DNA from 4 places in the Erwinia sp. BNK-24-b genome. Region 4 is predicted to be linked to each of the others. Evidence: predicted binding sites of a transcription regulator. Region 4 holds the regulator's gene; each other region holds the start of a gene.

Region 1 (4,468 bases), 1.1 Mb from region 4:
CCTTGCTGATACCGGACTGCAGCATCTCGTTAGCGTCCCTGTAATTCTTTGCCTTAATCGTTGCCATTTTGATTACCCGTGGTGAATTTACTGCCTCAAAAAGTGTAATGACAGCCTATGTCAACAATATGACATTTTTGTTTCAGCGGCTCGCTTTGAGAATATCGCCATGTTTTATAAGACATTGTTATTTGTACTGTCGAGGTGGGAAATTTCCGTAACCTGATATAAACAAAGGGGATGCTGATTGTTATGGCCGGCGTTCTCTGTTTTTGGCTGGAACAGAAGGTAAGCATATGATTTTTTAATTACTTACTGTAATTAAGCAGGGGAATTAACTAAAGGCGGGGGGCAGGGTAATATCGGCACAGCGTTTTTAAAGACCAGAAAGCAGATTTACAGGCAACCGCCGTGCGCCAGCGGTTGCCTGAGGACCTATTTCACTTCGGTGATCACGCTGCTTTCAGGTTCAGCCTGTTTGCTGCGGTATTTGCGGAAAATCGTCACGGCCAGCAGCAAGCCTGCCAGGGCCGGTACGGCACCCACATAGCCCACCGAGGACATAGAGAGATCCAGGCTCACTTTGTTCCCCAGCAGCGCGCCCGCGCCGATACCAATGTTAAAGATGCCTGAAAACATCGCCATGGCAACGTCGGTAGCGTCTGGCGCCAGCGTCAGGACTTTCATCTGCATGCCCATGCCGATCATCATAAACGCCATGCCCCAGAACAGGCTCAGCACAACCAATCCCGTTTTGCTAACGGCAACCGGCGACAGCAGCAGGAGGCACAGCGCAAGCACGCCAATGGAGCCAACCAGCAGTGGCGTAAGGCGCTTTTCACCGCTCTTGCCAAAAATGATGCTGCCGGTAATACCCGCCACGCCAAAAATCAGCAGCAGTAGCGTAGCGAAGCCCTGATCGAAACCAGACACCTTCTGCACAAAAGGTTCGATGTAGGTGAAGGCGGTAAAGTGCGCGGTCACCACCGCTACGGCCAGCACGTACAGCCCAACCAGCGCCGGACGGCGCAGCAAATCCGGCAGGCTCTTCAGTGAGCCAGTATGTTCTGACGGCACGCGCGGCATGATTTTTAAAATCAGACCCAACAGCACGAAAGCGCTGGCACCGATAGCCAGGAAAGTACTCCGCCAGCCAAAGGCCTGACCGATGATTCTGCCCAGCGGCAGGCCCAGTACCGAAGCCAGAGCGGTAGCCGTCGCAATCAGGCTTAACGCCTGGGCTCTTTTACCCGGCGGCGCAAGCCGAACCGCCAGCGAGGCAGTTATCGACCAGAACAGCGCGTGGGCGAGGGCGACACCGGCGCGGCTGAGCAGCAGCACGTCAAAGCTCCAGGCGAAAAACGCCAGCACGTGGCTAAAGGTAAACAGGCTGAAAATGGCAATCAGCAGCAGACGCCGGTCGGTATTGCTGGTCATCAGCATCAGCGGCAGCGACATCAGCGCCACGATCCAGGCGTAGATAGTCAGCATAATGCCCGCCTGCGCGGACTCCATGCCAAAGCTCTGGCCGATGTTCGAAAGCAGACCGACCGGCATATATTCTGTGGTGTTGAAAATAAAGGCAGCGACAGCCAGAGCCAGAACGCGTGACCAGGCAACTTTGCGTGAAACGATGTTCATCTCAGACATAGGCTTCTGCTCCGTATCAAATCCCAAAGCGCGTAATTCTAGTGGCGGCTGTTTAAAATTCAATGGATAAGTGATCCGCATCACACTTTTTACATAGTTTGAAGATTTAGACGAGGCTAAATTTCTGGATAAAGTATTAAAATTCAAAATATTAAAGGGAAGCGGCGGCAGAACGAAACGAGGATGTTTTAAGGCACTGAAACATGCTTCTATGACCTATCAACCCGATCAGGCGCAGGTGTCCAAAAAAACGCAGTTTTAGTCAGGAAGAGAAGAGAGGCCTTTCCCTTGAAATCTGGCAATAGATAGCTGTTTTTCGCATTTGTGATCGAAGCCTTTATTCCCTGAAAATAGCATTGGGACATTTTGAGGATGAAAAAACTATAAGGCTATAAATGGTTACGCCTTATTGCGTTAAAAACACATCGCTACCTCAGTGCCTTTCCCTTGCAGGGAAACTTTTAAATATCAGGAGAAAGGTTCCAGTGAAATTCGCAAAAGGCATGACTCTTTTAGCACTAGCTCTGAGCGCACACACAACGTTTGCTGCTGAACAATCTGTTGCCACCGACAGTACTCTTCATGTTCAGGCCGATCCGACACTGAAAACGCTATTGCCTGCGGACATAATAAAGCGCGGCTATATAGTTGCCGGAACCAACCCTAATACCCCGCCGACGACCTTCTTTAAGGAAGATAACAAAACGCTGGCTGGCCGTGAGATTGATATCATGAACGCCGTCGGTGAACGTCTGGGTCTTAACGTGCAGTGGCGCGATACCGGAGGTTTTGACAATATCATTCCTGGCCTGAAAACCGGGCGTTACGATGTTGCCTTATCAAATATCAACGCCACGCCAGCTCGTCTGAAACAGATTGATTTTGTCGGCTATTACAATGCCAGTTTGCTGGGCGTTATTTCCCGAAAAGATGCCGGGATCGCGCCATTTAAATCCCTCAACGATCTTTGCGGCAAAGAAGTGGGCGCGGGTTCCGGTACCACGCAGGTAACACGGCTGGAAGAAGCCAGCAAAGCTTGTGAAGCCGCAGGTAAAAAGCCAGTCAAGGTTGCTGTTTTCCCGGACCGTCCAGCGGGCGTACAGGCAGTGGTCAGCGGCCGCGTGCCGATGTTCCTTGGACCCTATGAAGGGTTGCTGTGGCAGGTCAAAGTGATTAAGCCTCTCACCCTGGCTGGTGAAATTACCGTTAATGATGCCCCGGTTTCGGTTGCCTTCCCGAAAGATTCCGCACTTGAACCTGCCGTTCAGGCCGCTCTGAACTCGCTTATTAAAGACGGTAGCTATAAAAAAATCCTCGATCGCTGGGGAATTGGCTTTGGCGCGGTGACTGAAGCTAAACGTAATGAAGAGATCTTCAAATGAGTGAAGTTCGGGACCACACCGACGAGTTGAAAATCGCCAGTAAACGTTATTACGGACGCTGGCTAAGCGCGCTGGTTGTTCTGTTGCGCGTCGTGGCGATGGCGCACTCAATGATGAACAATCCCCGCTTTGAGTGGGGAGTCATCGCAGAGAACTTTACCGGTCCCTCTATTTTGCAGGGGGTGCTCATGACCCTGCAGCTTACCGCGATTTCTGTGATATTTGGCTTCGCTTTTGGCACCGTACTGGCGCTTATGCGGTTGTCTTCCAACCCGGTATTAGTCGCCGTTAGCTGGGCCTACACCTGGTTTTTCCGTGGCGTACCGATGCTGGTGCAGCTGTTTCTCTGGTACAACATTGCCGCGCTCTATCCCAAAGTTGCGCTGTCGATTCCGGGTATAGGTGAGATCTGGAGTGCTCAGTCCAATGCTTTAATTAGCCCCTTTAGCGCGGCGGCGATCGCGTTGGTAATGCATCAGTCAGCCTATGCTGCAGAAATTGTTCGCGCCGGCATCCAGAGCGTAGGGAATGGTCAGATTGAAGCCGCGCGGGCGCTTGGTTATCGCCCCTCGCAGATTTTCTGCCATACCGTGTTGCCTCAGGCGATGCGCGCCATTATGCCGCCAGCGGGTAATGAAATTATTGGTCAGCTAAAAACCACCGCGGTAGTTTCGGTCATTTCTCTCCAGGATGTGTTGTTCTCAGCGCAAATTATCTATCAGCGCACCTATGAGGTGATCCCTCTGCTTCTGGTTGCCACCTTATGGTATCTGCTGATGACCTCGGTACTCTCGGTAGGGCAGTTTTACGTTGAACGCTATTTTGGCCGGGGCGTCTCTCGCCGGGAAAAAAGTCGTTTCTGGCAAGCTGCGTCGCCTGTTTCAACGCCCGAAGCGAAAAGGAGCATCAGTAATGGCTGAAGCGATTGCACTCCGTAAAGTCACTAAACGTTTTTCTGGCGTGACCATCCTTGATGAGGTGAATCTGGATATCCCGGCAGGTTCCGTCACCGTCATTCTCGGGCCTTCAGGTTCAGGGAAATCAACGCTACTACGCTGCATCAACCATCTGGAGAAGCTGGATGGGGGAACCATTCGCATCGGCGGCGAGATGGTGGGCTACAAACAAAAGGGGCTCGCCCTCCATGAATTGAACAGCAGCGCCATCGCGCGCCAGCGTGCCGAGATTGGCATGGTGTTCCAGCAATTTAATCTGTTCCCACACCGGACTGTGTTGCAGAACATCGTGGATGCGCCGATACGCGTAAAAAAACAGAGCCGCCAGCAGGCTACCAACAAAGCGCTGGCGTTGCTAAAGCAGGTGGGGCTTGCCGGGCGTGAGAATGAATGGCCGCAAAATCTGTCTGGCGGTCAGCAGCAACGAGTGGCTATCGCCCGTGCCCTGGCGATGGATCCTGGGGTAATGCTGTTTGATGA
Region 2 (4,468 bases), 750 kb from region 4:
AGCGGCTTGCCGGAAAGGCGCAGCAGTGAGCGACGTCCCCATAAGTCATCGCTTCTTCCCGGTTCGATAAAATCACGAGTTAGCGTTGAAGAAGCGAAAAGATAGCGACCTAAAGGCTGAGTGCCAAGCTGCTGTAGCTTTTGTTCCGGCCCGTGCAGCGTGGATTCGGGCAACAGCGTGCAGGCGGCCAGCCATGGCTCGTTGTCACCGCACAGCAAAATTTCGCGCAGCCAGTAGCGCGACTCCGCAGGCAGCAGCCCGGCATCGGCACCTGCTTCTTTTGCACTGACAAAGCCTTCACGCAGGATTTTCACCGTCACTTTCTGGCAATGGCGCTCAAAACGGCGGGTCATGGAGTCTTCTTCCATCAGCCAGTCGAGCAGCGGCGCGGTCAGCGCTGGTGCAGAAAGAGGGAGCCACTCAAGGGCGCGCAACTGTGTTAGCGCGGCATCGGTCATTGCGCTTCTCCGGACAGTTAAATAAGGTGCCCTAGTGTAGCGCAAGGCAAAAGACGTTAAACAGAATTTTAACCGAAAGGCGAAGCGGAAAACCGCCCCGCAGGACGGTCTCCTGGCTTACTTGCCTGCTACGTTGACGATCACCGTGAATGAATTACTGGAAATTGACCAGTTTCCACTTCCGGATGACCACAGCGCACCAGAAACAATGAGCACAATACAAAAGTACCGTTTCATTGTGCGGCCCTGATAAGACCGCTTCACCATGCCACCACCGGAGCTGGCAGCGTGAATGCAAGCACATGGGTGTGCTTACGCTTACGGCCATTGGAAATCCTTTTCCTGATCCGGTGCCCGCTTGCTTAAGGCGGCGAAAAGGGCCGCGGGGATTGTACACCAAACCAGCAATTCGTACACTTGACATACAGCACTTGAAGGCACACTATGTTGCTGCATGGGTGTGCTTACGTTAGTTTCGTGACGCAACATCGCTGGTAAGGCCGCTTAACCTGACCAGCACAAAAAAACCGCCGTTAATGGCGGTTTTTTTTGTATCCGTAAGATCTGCAATTACCTGCCGCTATTCGCGCTTTAGCCGGCCACCTGTAGCGCAAGGCAAAAGACGTTAAACAGAATTTTAATCGAAAGGCGAAGCGGAAAACCGCCCCGCAGGACGGTCTCCTGGCTTACTTGCCTGCTACGTTGACGATCACCGTGAACGAGTTACTGGAAATTGACCAGTTCCCACTTCCGGATGACCACAGCGCACCAGAAACAATGAGCACAATACAAAAGTACCGTTTCATTGTGCGGCCCTGATAAGACCGCTTCACCATGCCACCACCGGAGCTGACAGCGTGAATGCAAGCGCTTGAGAACGCTTACGCTTACGGCCGTTGGAAATCCTTTTCCTGATCCGGTGCCCGCTTGCTTAAGGCGGCGAAAAGGGCCGCGGGAATTGTACACCAAACCAGCAATTCGTACACTTGACATACAGCACTTGAAGGCACACTATATTGCTGCTTGAGAGCGCTTGCGTTAATCAACATTGCTGGTAAGGCCGCTTAACCTGACCAGCACAAAAAAACCGCCGTTAATGGCGGTTTTTTTGTACCCGGAAGATCTGCAATTACCTGCCGCTATTCGCGCTTTAGCCGGTTGCTGTTAGCCAGCCACAGCGTGACAACCAGAATCAGAATCGCGACGGAATAGGCCAGCGTATCAAACGGGTTTTTATGATCGACGATGATCAGCCGGATAATCGCGGTGATGCCGATATAAACAAAGTAGCGCAGCGGAAAATGGTAGCCGGACTGAAAATACTTCACGATCAGCGCAATAAATTCGAAATAAAGAAAGTAGATGACGATACCTTCGATCAGCAGATAGGAAGAGGTCTGCTCGCCGGTATTCAGCAGGACGTTAGCCAGATGCAGCGTCTCTTTTCCCAGAAACACCGCCAGAATGCAGGCCAGGCTAATCAGTCCCACATTCAAAACCATTTGTAATAACCAGGCGATACGCGTGGCGTTCATCATTAACATCCTCTGCAAACACATATTTCCGTCAGCCATCCTGACCGCCACAATATGCTTTAGTGTGAGCAGCTTCACAAGTTTTGCTTTAAAAAGTCGCCTGTCAGCCACATACCGACTACCGGACGCGGGCAGGCATCACGCATAAAAAAAGGGACGAAATTATTCGTCCCTTTTGCACCTTAGCGGAAGTTTTTATCCCGATCGGTAGTGATGTCATACAGCTGGTATTTACGGCCCAGCATCTGTCCACCGTCGCGCGTCAGCGGCGTCCAGTTAACCTGCGCACGGCCACGCGTTGGCGTCGCGGTAAACAGATCCATTGGAATAGAAATGTAGAAGCCCTTGGTGAAGTCGCCCTCGCCGTACTCTTCTGCCGAGACGTTAGTTTTCGTTGCGTAAGCGCCCACAATTACCCCGCTGTCGAACTGGCGGGAAACATCGATAGTTGCACCCTTATCTTCAGCCAGATATTGACCCACGCTCGCCTTCACCAGCACCTGATGGTCGAAGAAAGATGGCCGCCAGTAGGCGGTCAGATTGCCAACCTTCGCGTTGTAGCTGGTAAACTGCATCATGTTGTCCCAGTCGCGCTGCTTGACGTAGTTGGCATCGACGCCAACCGCCCAGTCAGAATCGAGCGGACGATAAAGCACCTCGCCACCCACGCCACCGTACATGGTTTCCAGATAGCCGCCATAAACCTGACCATAGAAACCATTGCCCAACTCGTGCATATAGTTGGCCTGCAGGTTATTCACATAGACGTTGTTTTCAACGTAATCGCGAATGTGCGTACGCACGCGCGGCAGCGAAGAGTCGGATGGTGCGCCGTTATAGCTAAACTTGTCGTAGTTGTTCGCCAGGTTGCCAAAAACACTGCCGTCAATTAACAGATGGTCGGTCAGCCAGTAGCTGGCGCTGGCCATCACGCCAACCTGGTAAAGGTAGAAGCTTTCCGGACCGCCAACGGACTGATTAAGCACCGGCGACAGGTTAAAACTGAAGCGATCCGCATCAATAAAATAGCCCTGCTCGGTATGGCCCGGACTGACCGGCTCTACTCGCTTCTGATCCAGCTCTTTTTCTTTGCCCAGCGGATAACCTTCCAGCTGCTGGCGCAGACTGTCAGCGCTGGTTTCCGTGGTAACCTGCGGCATACCATCGCGAGTTTCGGTCACGCTCAGCTTGCTGACGTTCTGCGGCAGCGCATTCATCATGATCAGGTTGGCACGCTCGACGCCCTCCTGCGTATCACGATATTTTGACTGCTGGCCGGAGACATACATAGTGTCGCCGTTGACCTGAATTTTCGGTCCGGCCAGGCCGGCGTTGTATTTCAGATCCGTCAGCTGCTCTGCCACTACCGTTTGCTCCAGGAACTCGCCCTGCGGCTGCGGGTGGTAAGCAGGCTTAGGCACATCAACCGATGCTGAATGCAGATCGTTGAAGTTGGTGCGTAGCGTAAAGCCAGCCATCAGCGTGTTGCCGCGCTCGTAGCTGACGTTTACATCGGCCCAGTCGGTAATACGGTAAATTGCGCCGACGTTAACCTTGCTTTTCTGCTCCAGGCGACCGGCGAAATCATCCTGATAGTCGTTACCTTCGTACTCGACCTTCAGGCGCAGCGGCTGCCACGGCGTCTGATATTCAATACCGCCAAAGATGGCCGCAGGACCTCTGAACAGGTCTTTATCGCTAACCGAACCCGCCGTCCCGCTGCTGTCAGAGCGATAGCAGTAGCTGCTGTCCGCTTCACAGAACGGGTTTTTCACCGTGCCGCTGTTGCCCAGATAGCCAAACCCGAGACCGAGGGTAAAATCAAACGGGCCCCAGGCTTTGGTCGCCACGAAGTATTCGCTGTCGAACAGGCCAGTACCGCCCAGATCGCGTGCGCCAACAGCCACTTCCGGCAGCCAGTAGCCTTCTTTCCACAGCCGCGCTTTCAGATCGAACGCCTTGTCTTTATAAGACTGGCTGCCGCTGAAGCTTGCCACGTTGCTGTACTGACGGGTTTTAACATCGGTATAGCGGATAGTTGCTTCCAGCCACGGGAACAGCTGCACCGAAGAAGAATAGAAACGATACTGATCGTTATAGCGATAGTTGAGGCTGAACTCGCCGTCTTTGGCCATTCTGGCAGTAGGGACCTGCAGCAGGCCGACGCCACCAAAATCGGACTGCGACGGCCCGACCGGATCCGGAAAAGTTTCGGCCTGAGCCTGACACGCGCAGGCGACGGAAATCGCCAGCAGGCTGAGAAGATAGGTTTTTTTCATCAGTCAGGCACCCGGTGCGTCAAAACGGAAATAATTTGTTGATTAAGGTCTCCCTCACCGCCTGGTAACGACCACGATGAGAAGCCAACGTAAATAATACTGCCCGCTTCGGGTTCAACATGGCGGCGGTTCCAGTAAGCGATCGGTACCTGCTTCGTCTGGCCAGAAGGCGCAATTACCGTAGCAAAATTCCGTT
Region 3 (4,468 bases), 200 kb from region 4:
CGAACGGAGGCGATATGTTCGCTAACCGCCGCTTCGCGCGTGACCTCATCTTCGCCGTTGAAATAGCGCTCGTAGGCCACCAGCGTCATTTTGGCGTCGATCACCACATCTTTGCCCTGCGGCAAGCGCACGATAACGTCCGGCTGCATGCGGCCGTTTTGCTCCAGCTGAATATTGACCTGGGTTTCGTACTCATGGCCTTCGCGCAGGCCGGAGGCTTCCAGCACGCGGCTGAGCACCACTTCGCCCCAGTTGCCCTGCATTTTATTGTCGCCTTTCAGCGCTTTGGTCAGGTTGATCGCTTCCTGCGCCATCTGGGCATTGAGCTGCTGTAAACTGCGGATTTCATGCGATAGCGTGTGGCGCTCCCGCGCTTCCTGGCCAAAGCCTTCCTGCACCTGGCGGCGAAAACCATCCAGCTGTTCACGCAGCGGGGAAAGCAGACCGTCCAGGCTCTGACGGTTCTGTTCATCAACACGACGGTTGCTGTTTTCGAAGATACGGTTGGCAAGATTTTCAAACTGCGCGTTAAGGCGCTGCTCGCTGTTGATCAGCAGACGCTGCTTCTCTTCCGCCGCCAGCCTGCTCTCTTCCAGCCGAATAGTGACCTCGCGCAGTTCGGCTTCCTGAGCGCTGTTGATCTCCAGCTGGTTACGCAGTTCGTTGTTGAGCTGGGTGGCTTCGCTACGCCAGTGGTCAAGCTGGGTGAGTTTTTCCTGCGCGGCGGCAGAGACACCATGCAGCTGGCGCAGTTCCCGCTCCTGCTGTTGCTGCGTCTGCTGCTGGCTTGTGAGCTGTTGCGCCAGCCTGTCGCGATCCTGACGAAGCTGTTCAGTGGATTGCAGCAGCAGCCGGCGCTCCGTTTCCTGACGCGCCGCACGCTGCTGACTCTGATACCAGGCGACACCCCAGCCAGTCAGCAAACCTGCCAGACCGGTGATGATGCCGTAACCTATTGTTGCATCCACTCGCTTTCTCCTGCACAACCTTCACTGGCTGAAAAGGTAAGGTCGCGCCAGGGGAATGTCGAGCTAAAAAGCGTGATGCTCCACGTTTGGGTGGGCTAGATCAGGCGACGCGCGGCATCAACCACGATACGTACCGCATCGCTTTCCGTTTTCTTCATGGTTTCCGCATCCGGAATCTCTTGCTGGGTACGGTTAACGATAACGCCAGCAACCATACCGGCACGCAGTCCCTGGCTGGCGCACATCGTCAGCAGGGTGGCGGATTCCATCTCATAATTGAGCACGCCCATCTGCTGCCACTCTTTCATGGAGTTCTGGAAACGGCTGACAACGCGACCCGAATAGGTGTCGTAACGTTCCTGTCCCGGATAGAAGGTATCGGAAGAGGCCGTTACGCCAATATGCGTGGTGGCGCCTGCAGCTTTAGCCGCTTCTACCAGCGCGGTGGTGCAGGTGAAATCAGCTACGGCCGGGAACTCCAGCGGCGCAAAGTGCAGGCTTGCGCCGTCCAGGCGTACGGAGCCTGTGGTCACCAGCACGTCACCAACGTTGATTCCCGGCTGGATTGCGCCCGTGGTGCCTACGCGCAGAAAGGTACGTACGCCCAGCTGCGCCAGCTCTTCAACAGCGATAGAAGTAGAAGGGCCGCCGATGCCGGTTGAGCAAACGATCACCGCTTTGCCGTCAATTTCAGCGCGCCAGGTGGTGAATTCGCGATGTGAAGCCAGATGTACCGCATTATCCATCAACGCGGCGATTTTTTTTACTCGTTCCGGATCGCCCGGCACGATGGCGAGGGTCGCGCCCTGAAGATCGGCTCGGGTTAAACCCAGGTGAAAAACGTCTGACTGTGCCATGGCAAACTCCTGTGACGGAAAATCGATAGGGGAAAAACGTCTACAGTAGCGTAAATCGGCCCACAATTGTGTGAGTAGCTTCACCACGAACAATGAAAATTACATTTGGAACTTATTAAATAGTGAGTTTGATCACACAAAAGCCTTTTTCAGGCGGTTAGCGCTGCGCCGCCGTTTAAGAATGGCAAACAGACTTCATCTGCCCGCAACGTAATCCTGGCTATAGTTAGCTGATTGCGCTACTGCATGCACGGAGAGACCATGAAAACCGACGATAATCAGACTCAAAGCCGTGGTGGATTCGCTCCTGCGGTTTCACCTGCCGCCGCAACCACCATCGTTACCGACAGCGTTGATATTATTTCCGGAGAAACCTCCATCCCGACTCAGGGCGAAAATATGCCCGCTTTTCATGCCAAACCGCGTAATGCCAGCGGCCCGCTGCCGGTCATTCTGGTAGTACAGGAAATTTTTGGGGTGCACGAGCATATTCGCGATATCTGCCGCCGTCTGGCTACGGAAGGCTATCTGGCCGTTGCGCCGGAGCTTTATTTCCGTCAGGGCGATCCCAACGACTACAACGATATTCCTACCCTGTTTACAGAGTTAGTCAGCAAAGTTCCGGATACGCAGGTGCTGGCCGATCTCGACCACGTAGCAAACTGGGCGTCGCGCCACGGCGGCGATATGCGCAATATGGGCATCACCGGTTTCTGCTGGGGCGGCCGGATTACCTGGCTATATGCCGCTCATAATCCACAGCTGAAAGCGGGCGTTGCCTGGTATGGCAAGCTGGTGGGCGACAAAACCATGCAGCAGCAAAAGCACCCGGTGGATATTGCTACCGAACTGAACGCGCCGGTATTGGGGCTTTACGGCGGCCTGGATGAAAGTATCCCGCAGGAAAGTATTGAGACGATGCGCCAGTCGCTGCGTGCGGCGAACTCAACGGCGGAAATTATCGTTTACCCGGATGCCGGACACGCTTTTAACGCCGACTATCGCCCCAGCTATCATGAAGAGTCCGCCAAAGATGGCTGGCAGCGCATGCTGGCCTGGTTCCGGCAGCACGACGTTAAATAAGAGGCGCAGCGCGCCCAGGAGAATGTTGACAAACTCATGTGCAAACATCAGGTCGCATTCAGGCCAGTGAACAGCTGCGGAGGCTACGGTGTCCCTGCAAAAAATGCCGCAACGCACTGACCGTGTAAATTTGTCAGCAGTTTAAGGGGCGCAGCGCGCCCCGATACCACCGCAAGATTAAGCTCAGGCGATGGTTTTACGCAGCTGACGGGCGGCTTCCACCATGTTTGCCAGCGCCTGCCGCGTTTCCGTCCAGCCGCGCGTTTTCAGACCGCAATCCGGATTGACCCATAAACGCTCTACCGGAATACGCTTCGCTGCTTTCAGCAGCAGCGCCTCTATCCATTCCACGCTCGGAACGTTCGGCGAGTGAATATCGTAAACGCCCGGCCCAATTTCGTTGGGATAGTCAAAATCTTCAAACGATTCCAGCAGCTCCATATCCGAACGCGAAGTCTCGATGGTAATCACATCGGCATCCAGCGCGGCGATCGAGTCCATAATGTCGTTGAACTCGCAGTAACACATATGCGTATGAATCTGGGTATCGTCCCGCGCTACGGCAGCGTTCAGGCGGAACGCCTCCACGGCCCATTGCAGATAGTCGGCCCAGTCAGATTGGCGCAGCGGTAGCCCTTCGCGCAGCGCTGGCTCATCAATCTGGATAATGCCGATGCCCGCTTTTTCCAGATCCTCGACTTCATCACGCAGCGCCAGGGCAATTTGCTTCGCGATAGTTTCGCGGGAAACGTCTTCACGAGGGAAAGACCAGCAAAGAATAGTGACCGGGCCGGTCAACATGCCTTTAACAGGTTTGTCGGTCAGTGATTGTGCATATTTCGCCCATTCAACGGTAATGGGCTGCGGACGGCTGACGTCGCCAATGATAACCGGCGGCTTGACGCAGCGGGAGCCATAGCTCTGCACCCAGCCGTTTTGGGTAAAGGCAAAGCCGTCCAGGTTTTCACCAAAATATTCCACCATGTCGTTACGTTCAGCTTCGCCGTGCACCAGCACGTCCAGGCCCAGACGCTCCTGTTCGACGATCGCCTGTTTGATATGTCCAGCGATGCCGGTGCGATAATTACTGCTGTCCAGACGGCCCTGCCTGAAGTCCAGCCGCAGGCCGCGAATTTCAGTGGTCTGCGGGAAAGAGCCAATGGTCGTGGTGGGCCAGGCAGGCAGTTGGAAGCGCTGGCGCTGGGCTTCGGCACGCACTCTATAGCTGCTGCGGCGCTCGCTGTCTTTTGCCGTAATCGCAGCCAGACGCTTACTGACCGCTGGATTATGAACGCGGGTCGATTCACGACGGGCACGGACTGGCGCGCTCCAGGCTTCCAGCGCTTGCGGATCGTTATTGTTCAGCGCCGTACTCAGCAGCGCCAGCTCCTGACATTTTTGCAGCGCAAAGGCGAACCAGCTTTTTACTTCCTCATCCAGACGGGTTTCGGCGTTGAGATCGATTGGGCTATGCAGCAGCGAGCAGGAAGAGCCGATCCATAGCTGCTGACGCTTGCCCACCAACGGCTGCAGGCGGGTAAACCAGCTGTTCAGATCGGC
Region 4 (4,468 bases):
AGGCAGTACCGTGGAACCAGGTTCCCGGTACGTTTACGCCGTGGCAGCCGCTGCCGGAACCTACCGATGTCCTGTTTTACGAAGGACTGCACGGCGGCGTGGTGACGCCGCAGAATAACGTTTCGCAGCATGTCGATCTGCTGGTTGGCGTGGTGCCGATCGTCAATCTGGAGTGGATACAAAAAATGATCCGCGACACCAGCGAACGCGGGCACTCGCGCGAGGCGGTAATGGACTCCGTAGTGCGCTCAATGGAAGATTACATTAACTTTATTACGCCACAGTTCTCCCGTACCCATATCAACTTTCAGCGCGTGCCGACGGTGGATACCTCCAATCCCTTCGCTGCGCGTGGTATTCCCTCGCTTGATGAAAGCTTTGTCGTGATCCATTTTCAGGCGCTGGAAAATATCGATTTCCCTTATCTGCTGGCGATGCTGCAGGGCGCTTTTATTTCCCATATCAATACGCTGGTGGTGCCGGGCGGCAAAATGGGTCTGGCGATGGAGCTGATCATGGGCCCGCTGGTCAAGCGGCTGATTGAAGGCAAGAAAATTAAGTAGCGCTTCCGGCTTAAGCGCGCGGCGGCTGATGCTTACCCGGGGGTAAGGATTCTCTCAAAATGGAGAATGTTGCTGCCCGCGTTGTCGCTGTCGGTGTAACAAGTTCCTCTAATTCATTTAGTTAACTTATGAAGATGTTCTGATAACTAAAACGGCAATCGGGCAGATTTCCCGCTATGCTGAAGCGAGACAACAGAAGACACCCATGCAAAGCTGTGCTACAAACAAAGCTGAATTTCGTCAGTACTCTACAAACCAGACGAAACGGGACGACATAACGAGCCCGGCACTCAACAGAGAGCCGAATAAAATTCCTGCATTGGGAAGCGCTTGACTATTTCAACGCCTGTCAGGGAACTCTGCCCCTGTATTTAGGCACGATAACAACAGAGGATAACAGCGAATGGTTCTCGGCAAACCGCAAACAGACCCGACACTTGAATGGTTCCTGTCACATTGCCATATTCATAAGTATCCATCCAAAAGTACGCTGATCCACCAGGGTGAGAAAGCAGAAACCCTTTACTACATCGTCAAAGGCGCGGTAGCGGTGTTGATCAAGGATGAAGAAGGCAAAGAGATGATCCTTTCCTACCTCAATCAGGGCGACTTTATTGGCGAGCTTGGCCTGTTTGAAGAAGGCCAGGAGCGCAGCGCCTGGGTACGAGCGAAAACTGCCTGTGAAGTGGCTGAAATCTCTTATAAAAAGTTCCGCCAGCTGATTCAGGTCAACCCTGATATCCTGATGCGTCTTTCCTCACAGATGGCGCGTCGCCTGCAGGTAACCTCAGAGAAAGTGGGCAATTTAGCTTTCCTCGATGTGACAGGTCGCATCGCGCAAACCCTGCTAAACCTGGCTAAGCAGCCGGACGCCATGACCCATCCGGACGGCATGCAGATTAAGATTACCCGTCAGGAAATTGGTCAAATCGTTGGCTGCTCGCGTGAAACCGTTGGGCGTATCCTGAAGATGCTGGAAGATCAAAATCTGATCTCCGCTCACGGTAAAACTATCGTTGTCTACGGCACACGCTAAGCCGTTCTGAGAGTAAGGCGCAATATCGCTATTGCGCCTTTTTAGCAGATCCAGATTATGTGGCGCCGACTCATCTATCATCCCGAAGTTAACTACGCGCTGCGCCAGACGCTGGTGCTGTGCCTGCCCGTGACCGTTGGCTGGCTGCTGGGCAGTCTGCAAAATGGCCTTCTCTTCTCGCTGGTGCCTGCCTGCTGCAATATTGCCGGTCTGGACACGCCGCACAAACGCTTCTTTAAGCGCCTGCTTATCGGCGGGGGCCTGTTCGCCCTCAGCAGTTTCCTGGTGCAGTATCTGGGCGAGCATGCCGTTCCGTTGCCCGCTATCCTGTTTTTTATGGCGCTGCTGCTGGGCGTGACCGGCGAAATCAGCCCGCTACACGGCAGACTGCTGCCCGGCGCCTTAATTGCCGGGATTTTTACCCTCAGCCTTGCGGGACGCATGCCGATCTGGGAGCCGCCTTCGCTCTATATCCTGGGCACCGTCTGGTACGGCGTTTTTAACTGGTTCTGGTTCTGGCTGTGGAAAGAGCAGCCGATGCGGGAAACGCTGAGCCTGCTTTACCGCGAGCTGGCTGACTATTGCGAAGCCAAATATACGCTGCTCACCAAACTGACCGACCCGGAAAAAGCGCTGCCGCCGCTGCTGGCTCGTCAGCAAAAGGCGGTCGATCTGATTACCACCTGCTATCAGCAGATGCACATGCTCTCCGCCAGCAATGACAATCATCACAAACGGCTGACCCGTGCTTTCCAGGTAGCGCTGGATTTGCAGGAGCATATCGCCGTCAGCCTGCACCAGCCGGAAGAGGTGCAGAAGCTGGTCGAACAAAGTCATGCTGAAGCCGTGATCCGCTGGAATGCGCTGACCATCGCCGCCCGTTTGCGGGAGCTTGCTGATAATATCCTGTATCACCAGCTACCTGAGCGTTTCAGCATGGAGAAACAGCTGCGGGCGCTGGAAAAAATCGCCCGTCAGCATCCTGCCAATCCGGTGGGTAATTTTTGCGCTTATCACTTTAACCGCATCGCCCGCGTGTTACGAACCCAGCGGCCGCTCTATCAGCGCGATTTAATGGCCGACAGGCAAAAACGGCTGCCGCTGCTGCCCGCTATTAAAAGCTATCTGTCCCTGAAGTCCGCGGCGCTGCGTACCGCAGCCAGATTTGCCGTGATGCTCGCTTTCGCCAGTTCGCTGGCCCTGTTCTTTAATCTGCCCAAGCCCTACTGGATACTGATGACGGTGATGTTCGTCAGCCAGAACGGCTACAGCGCGACCAGGGTAAGGATCCAGCACCGTGCGCTGGGCACGCTTGCCGGACTGGTTATCGCCGCCCTGACGCTACGGTTTCAGGTGCCGGAATCGGCCGTGCTGCTGGTGATGCTAACGCTGACGCTGGCTGGCTATCTGGTTATTCGTAAATTTTACGGCCTGGCGATGATTGGCTTTACCGTCACGGCGGTCTATTCACTGCAGCTGCTGGCGCTGAACGGTGCCGATTTTCTACTGCCGCGCCTGCTGGATACGCTGATGGGTTGCCTGATCGCCTTCGGCGGCATGGTCTGGCTCTGGCCGCAGTGGCAGAGCGGCCTGCTGCGACAGAACGCCCACGACGCGCTGGAAACCTATCAGGAAGCTTTACGGCAGCTGCTGGGCAACGAACAGGATCCGCAAAAGCTGGCATGGCAACGCATGCGGGTTAATCAGGCGCACAATGCGCTGTTTAACTCGCTAAATCAGGCGATGCAGGAACCGGGATTTAACGCCAGCTATCTGGCCGATATGAAACTGTGGGTAACGCACAGCCAGTTCATTGTTGAACACATTAATGCGATGACCATCCTGGCACGCGAACATACCATGCTGACGCCACAGCTTGCCGAGCGCTATTTACAGACCTGCGAAGTGGCCCTACAGCGCTGCCAGCAGCGGCTGGAATATGATGGCCCCAGCTCTGACAGCAACGTGCTGGATGCGCAGATTGAGTTTCATCAGGGAGCGGTAACGGTTCTGGAAAGGCATGTAAAAAGGATTTTGAGCCACCTGGGCGTGATGCACACTATCTCATCGCTGGCGTGGAGCAATCGACCTCATCATGGACGCTGGCTGTCGCGCCATCTGAGAAAATCCGCCTGAGCAATAGCCGGAGGTGTTCAGCCTCCGGCTATTCGTCTTAAGCCAGCAGCTTTTTCACTGCGGTGGCAAAGCGATTCATCCCTTCTTCAATATCGGCCGGTTCAATCACCAGAGAAGGCGCGAAACGGATAACATCCGTGCCGGCGTTGAGGATCATCACGCCTTCTGCCGCAGCAGCGTTCAGGAAATCGCGTGCTTTGCCCGCATGCTGCGGCTTCAGCGCCGCGCCGATCAGCAGCCCTTTACCACGGATGTCGGTGAACAGATCCAGCTGTGCATCCAGCGCTTTCAGAGCGGTAACAAACTGCTCGCGACGCGCTTCCACGCCGTTCAGGACTTCTTCGGTATTGATAATATCCAGCGCCGCTTCCGCTACTGCGCAAGCCAGTGGATTACCGCCATAGGTGGTACCGTGAACGCCCGGAGCCATAACGGAAGCGATTTCGTTGGTGGTCAGCATGGCGCTAACCGGGAAACCGCCGCCCAGCGCTTTCGCGGTGGTCAGAATATCGGGCTGCACGCCGTAATGCTCATGGGCAAACAGCTTGCCGCTGCGGCCCATGCCGCTTTGCACTTCATCCAGCACCAGCAGCGCCTGATGTTTATCGCACAGCTCGCGCAGGCCCTGCATAAATTCCTGCGTCGCGGGCATTACGCCGCCTTCGCCCTGAATGGGTTCAACCACGATGGCACAGGTATGATCGTCAATAACCGCTTTCACCGCCGCCAGATC

Evidence for each region. Region 4 encodes CRP, which controls carbon source genes, mostly activating them, when cyclic AMP is high. Its sites were predicted from a motif close to ATGTGANNNNNNTCACAT; they were not measured.
Region 1: the regulator CRP is predicted to act here: its motif matches at 1,719-1,736, upstream of ACMGGR_RS06080 (sugar transporter).
Region 2: the regulator CRP is predicted to act here: its motif matches at 2,056-2,073, upstream of psiE (phosphate-starvation-inducible protein PsiE).
Region 3: the regulator CRP is predicted to act here: its motif matches at 1,946-1,963, upstream of udp (uridine phosphorylase).

What each region holds. Positions count from the first base shown of each region.
Region 1 covers NZ_CP179901.1:1,338,772-1,343,239, forward strand. The annotation lists gene ACMGGR_RS06075 (hypothetical protein) at 1-67, opposite strand, end outside; gene ACMGGR_RS06080 (sugar transporter) at 436-1,650, opposite strand; gene ACMGGR_RS06085 (ABC transporter substrate-binding protein) at 2,136-3,032, shown strand; gene ACMGGR_RS06090 (amino acid ABC transporter permease) at 3,029-3,952, shown strand; gene ACMGGR_RS06095 (amino acid ABC transporter ATP-binding protein) at 3,945-4,468, shown strand, end outside.
Region 2 covers NZ_CP179901.1:4,340,976-4,345,443, forward strand. The annotation lists gene ubiC (chorismate lyase) at 1-458, opposite strand, end outside; gene psiE (phosphate-starvation-inducible protein PsiE) at 1,598-1,996, opposite strand; gene ACMGGR_RS20050 (YjbH domain-containing protein) at 2,176-4,272, opposite strand; gene ACMGGR_RS20055 (capsule biosynthesis GfcC D2 domain-containing protein) at 4,272-4,468, opposite strand, start outside.
Region 3 covers NZ_CP179901.1:67,290-71,757, reverse strand. The annotation lists gene rmuC (DNA recombination protein RmuC) at 1-968, opposite strand, end outside; gene udp (uridine phosphorylase) at 1,064-1,825, opposite strand; gene ACMGGR_RS00350 (dienelactone hydrolase family protein) at 2,087-2,908, shown strand; gene metE (5-methyltetrahydropteroyltriglutamate--homocysteine S-methyltransferase) at 3,092-4,468, opposite strand, start outside.
Region 4 covers NZ_CP179901.1:268,046-272,513, reverse strand. The annotation lists gene ACMGGR_RS01190 (phosphoribulokinase) at 1-563, shown strand, start outside; gene crp (cAMP-activated global transcriptional regulator CRP) at 967-1,599, shown strand; gene ACMGGR_RS01180 (YccS/YhfK family putative transporter) at 1,657-3,735, shown strand; gene argD (bifunctional acetylornithine/succinyldiaminopimelate transaminase) at 3,773-4,468, opposite strand, start outside.